2 regions of the Streptomyces sp. N35 genome follow, and region 2 is predicted to be linked to the other one. Evidence: predicted binding sites of a transcription regulator. Region 2 holds the regulator's gene; the other holds the start of a gene.

Region 1 (2,393 bases), on a different contig from region 2:
GTGGTTCTGCGCCGGGTCGAGGACTTCGAGGAGCGCCGCCGCGGGGTCGCCGCGGAAGTCGGAGCCCACCTTGTCGATCTCGTCGAGGAGGACGACCGGGTTCATGGACCCGGCCTCCTTGATGGCGCGCACGATCCGGCCGGGCAGCGCGCCCACGTACGTACGGCGGTGACCGCGGATCTCCGCCTCATCCCGTACGCCGCCGAGCGCGACCCGCACGAACTTGCGCCCCATCGCGTGCGCGACGGACTCACCGAGGCTGGTCTTGCCGACGCCGGGCGGGCCGACGAGCGCGAGAACGGCGCCTCCGCGCCGCCCGCCGACCACGCCCAGGCCCCGGTCGCTGCGCCGCTTTCGCACCGCCAGGTATTCGGTGATCCGCTCCTTCACGTCGTCCAGGCCCGCGTGCTCGGCGTCGAGCACGGCCTTGGCGCCCTGGATGTCGTACGCGTCCTCGGTCCGCTCGCTCCAGGGGAGCTCCAGGACCGTGTCGAGCCAGGTGCGGATCCAACTGCCCTCGGGGGACTGGTCGCTGGACCGCTCCAGCTTGTCGACCTCCTTGAGCGCGGCCTCCCGCACCTTCTCGGGCAGGTCTGCGGCCTCGACGCGGGCCCGGTAGTCGTCCGACTCCTCACCCTCGCTCTCGCCGTTGATCTCGCGCAGCTCCTTGCGTACGGCTTCGAGCTGGCGGCGCAGGAGGAACTCGCGCTGCTGCTTGTCGACGCCCTCCTGGACGTCCTTGGCGATGGACTCGGCGACGTCCTGCTCGGCGAGGTGCTCGCTGAGCCACTGGACGGCGAGCTTGAGGCGGGCCACCGGGTCGGTGGTCTCCAGGAGTTCGACCTTCTGGGCGGTGGACAGGAACGGCGAGTAGCCGGAGTTGTCGGCGAGCGCGCCCACGTCGTCGATCTGCTGGACGCGGTCGACGACCTGCCAGGCGCCGCGCTTGCGCAGCCAGCTGGTGGCAAGGGCCTTGTACTCCTTGACCAGTTCGGTGACCGCGCCCGGCAGCGGGGCGGGGTCGCTGTCGTCGACCTGGGTGCCCTCGACCCACAGAGCCGCACCCGGTCCGGTCGTCCCGGCGCCGATCTGCACCCTGTGCCGCGCCCGGATCAGGGCGCCGGGGTCGCCGTCGGCGAGCCGGCCGACCTGCTCGACGGTGCCGAGCACGCCGATACCGGCGTACGTGCCGTCGATACGCGGCACGAGGAGCACACGTGGCTTACCGGTCTGTCCGCGTGCGGCGGCCTGTGCGGCCTCCACCGCGGCGCGTGCTTCCGGATCGTTGAGGTCGAGCGGGACGACCATGCCGGGCAGGACGACCTCGTCGTCGAGCGGCAGGACGGGCAGAGTGAGCGGTGCGGACGTCGAAGCCATGATCTCCCCTTCGGCATTCAAGTTGAGCTATGCCGACTCAATGCTTGTGCGCCGCTCAATGTTCCCCACAGGGCGTTCGCTGTGAGCGATCACGCGGAAGGTCCTGGACGGCCGACCTCAGGAACCCGGGATGACCAGGACCTTTCCGCGGATGCGGCCCGTCTCGCCGAGGTGGTGGACCTCCGCGAGGCGGGACAGCGGGTACGTACCGCTGATGTCCACGGCGACCGCGCCCGCGTCGACCAGGGCGACGAGGGCCGCCAGGTCCGCGGGGTCGTTACGGGCGACCATGTGCAGGGCGACCACCTCCGGGCCCGCTTCGATCGGGGTGGCGATCGAGACGAGCCGGCCGCCCGGCCGCACCAGCGGCACGAGGGCCGCGGCGTCCTGCGGGCCGAGCGGGACCAGGTTGAGGAGGGTGTCCACCTGACCGTCGAGCGCCTCGGCCACCGGCGTGACCGTGTAGTCGATCACCTCGTCCGCCCCCTGCCGCCGCACCGCATCGGCGCTGCGCGGACCTGCCGTGGCGACCACGTGAGCTCCGGCGTGCCTGGCCAGTTGTGTGACAAGACCTCCGACACCTCCTCCCGCTCCGTTGACCAGAACGCGCTGACCGGCCGAGACCTTCCCGTGCTCGAACACCGCCTGCCATGCGGTGAGCCCCGCGACGGGCAGGGCGGCGGCCTGCGGGAGCGGAATCGAGACCGGCGCCGGAACGAGCGAGGCAGCCGGAGCGCGTACGTACCCGGCGGCCCCTCCCCCGCCGTCCACGCGTCCGAGCACCCGGTCGCCGACGGCCAAGCCAGTGACGTCCGGGCCGAGTTCGGTGACCGTGCCCGCGACATCCCAGCCCGGGACGTACGGCAGTTCCACCGGCAGGAATCCCTGCAACAGCCCCTGCCGCAGGGCCGCTTCGGTCGGGTTGAACGAGGTCGCGGCGACCCGGACCAGCACCTCACCGGCGGCCGGCCGGGGGCGCGGAGCGTCCTCGTGGCGGATCACCGAAGGGTCTCCGA
Region 2 (2,393 bases):
GTGGCCGTGGCCGAGCCGCAGCCGGGTGCGCAGACCGTCAAGGAAGCCGATGCCGCCGACACGGGGGACGCTTCCGCCGACGACAGCAAGGAGAGCGGTGGCCCGGACGAGGGCTGACGCGGACGGATCCATCGGTATACGTGAGGAGGGACGCCGGGGATGAGCACCAAGGACTTCATCGAGAAGGACTACTACAAGGTCCTCGGCGTACCCAAGGACGCCACCGAGGCCGAGATCAAGAAGGCGTACCGCAAGCTCGCCCGCGAGTTCCACCCGGACGCCAACAAGGGCAACGCCAAGGCGGAGGAGCGCTTCAAGGAGATCTCCGAGGCGAATGACGTCCTCGGCGACCCCAAGAAGCGCAAGGAGTACGACGAGGCCCGCGCCCTGTTCGGCAACGGAGGCTTCCGCGCCGGACCCGGCGGGGGCGGCACCGGCTCCTTCAACTTCGACCTGGGCGACCTCTTCGGAGGCGGCGCCCAGGGCCAGGGCGGCAGCGGCACGTTCGGCGGCGGTGGAATCGGGGACGTCTTCGGCGGACTCTTCAACCGCAGCGGCGGCGCGGGCGGTACGCGTACGCAGCCGCGCCGCGGCCAGGACATCGAGTCCGAGGTGACGCTCAGCTTCACCGAGGCCGTGGACGGCGCGACCGTTCCGCTGCGGATGTCCTCGCAGCAGCCCTGCAAGGCCTGTTCGGGCACCGGTGACAAGAACGGCACGCCCCGCGTGTGCCCGACCTGCGTCGGCACCGGTCAGGTCTCGCGCGGCGGCGGTGGCGGCTTCTCGCTCACCGACCCGTGCGTGGACTGCAAGGGCCGGGGCCTCATCGCCCAGGACCCCTGCGAGATCTGCAAGGGTTCGGGCCGCGCCAAGTCCTCGCGCACCATGCAGGTGCGGATCCCCGCGGGCGTCTCGGACGGCCAGCGGATCCGGCTGCGCGGCAAGGGAGCACCCGGTGAACGGGGCGGTCCCGCGGGCGACTTGTACGTGGTCGTGCACGTGGACAAGCACCCGGTCTTCGGGCGCAGGGACGACAACCTCACGGTGACCGTCCCGGTGTCCTTCACCGAGGCGACGCTCGGCGGCGAGATCAAGGTTCCGACCCTGGGCGGCCCGCCGGTCAAGCTGAAGCTGCCCCCGGGCACCCCCAACGGCCGCACCATGCGCGCCCGCGGCAAGGGTGCGCTCCGCAAGGACGGCACCCGCGGCGATCTCCTCGTCACCGTGGAAGTCGCCGTACCCGCCGATCTGACCGACACCGCCCGTGAAGCCCTCGAGGCCTACGCGAAGGCGACTGAGGGGCACGATCCCCGGGCAGAACTGTTCCAGGCCGCGAAGGGAGCTTGAGATGGACGGCCGTCGACGCAATCCGTACGAACTGACCGAAGAGACACCGGTGTACGTGATCTCGGTCGCGGCCCAGCTCTCCGGCCTCCACCCGCAGACCCTGAGGCAGTACGACCGCCTCGGTCTGGTCTCCCCGGACCGCACCGCGGGCCGGGGCCGGCGTTACTCGGCCCGCGACATCGACCTGCTCCGCCAGGTGCAGGCGCTGTCGCAGGACGAGGGCATCAACCTGGCCGGCATCAAGCGCATCATCGAGCTGGAGAACCAGGTCGCCGCGCTCCAGGCCCGCGTGGCCGAGCTTTCCGCCGCGCTGGAAGGGGCCGCCGCCACGATGCAGCAACGTGAGGCGGCGGTGCATGCCTCGTACCGCCGCGATCTCGTGCCGTACCAGGAGGTCCAGCAGACCTCGGCGCTGGTGGTGTGGCGGCCGAAGCGGTCGTCGGACTGACCCCGCGTCGGACTGACCCCGCGTCGTCGGCTGGGCCACTCGCTCGGGGAGCAACTCGCTTGCAGGGCCGGGAGGTTGATGCCTCCCGGCCCTTCGCGCTGCCCGCCGTGTGCGGCCGGTCGAATCCCGTACGACCCGTCGTGCCGGGCGCCCGCAGGAACCTAGAATTCCGGGCGGGGGCCGTGTCCACGGCCGGACGGACGGGGGCTCGGGTGGAGTTTCGGCTGCTGGGTGCGGTGCAGGCGTGGACGGATGCCGGTCCGGTCGAGCTGGGGCCCGCCCGGCAGCAGACGGTGCTCGCCGCGCTGCTCGTGGACGCCAACAGCGCGGTGTCGGTCGAGCAGTTGGTGGACCGCGTATGGGGCGAGAGGCCGCCTCCGCGCGCCACGCACACCCTGTACAGCTATGTGTCCCGGCTGCGCCGCCTGCTGCCGGACATGATCAACCGCGGTCCGGGCGGCGGCTACGTGCTGACCGCCGACGCTTCGCGGATCGACGTACACCGGTTCCGCCGGCTTCTGGGGCAGGCCGGGGAAGCCGACGACGAGGCGCGGGCGGTGGCGCTGTTCCAGGAGGCGCTCGCGCTGTGGCGGGCGGA

Evidence for each region. The regulator HspR, encoded in region 2, represses chaperone genes until heat shock. The targets are predictions, from matches to a motif close to TTGAGNNNNNNNNNCTCAA.
Region 1: lon (endopeptidase La) is a predicted target of HspR. The motif match lies at 1,400-1,418, and genes of this name have one in related genera.

What each region holds. Positions count from the first base shown of each region.
Region 1 covers NZ_JAEIMH010000069.1:18,846-21,238, forward strand. Annotated here, with positions in the region: gene lon (endopeptidase La) at 1-1,377, opposite strand, end outside; gene JAO81_RS30740 (NADP-dependent oxidoreductase) at 1,495-2,393, opposite strand, start outside.
Region 2 covers NZ_JAEIMH010000083.1:17,342-19,734, reverse strand. Annotated here, with positions in the region: gene grpE (nucleotide exchange factor GrpE) at 1-117, shown strand, start outside; gene dnaJ (molecular chaperone DnaJ) at 160-1,347, shown strand; gene JAO81_RS33385 (heat shock protein transcriptional repressor HspR) at 1,349-1,795, shown strand; gene JAO81_RS33380 (BTAD domain-containing putative transcriptional regulator) at 2,008-2,393, shown strand, end outside.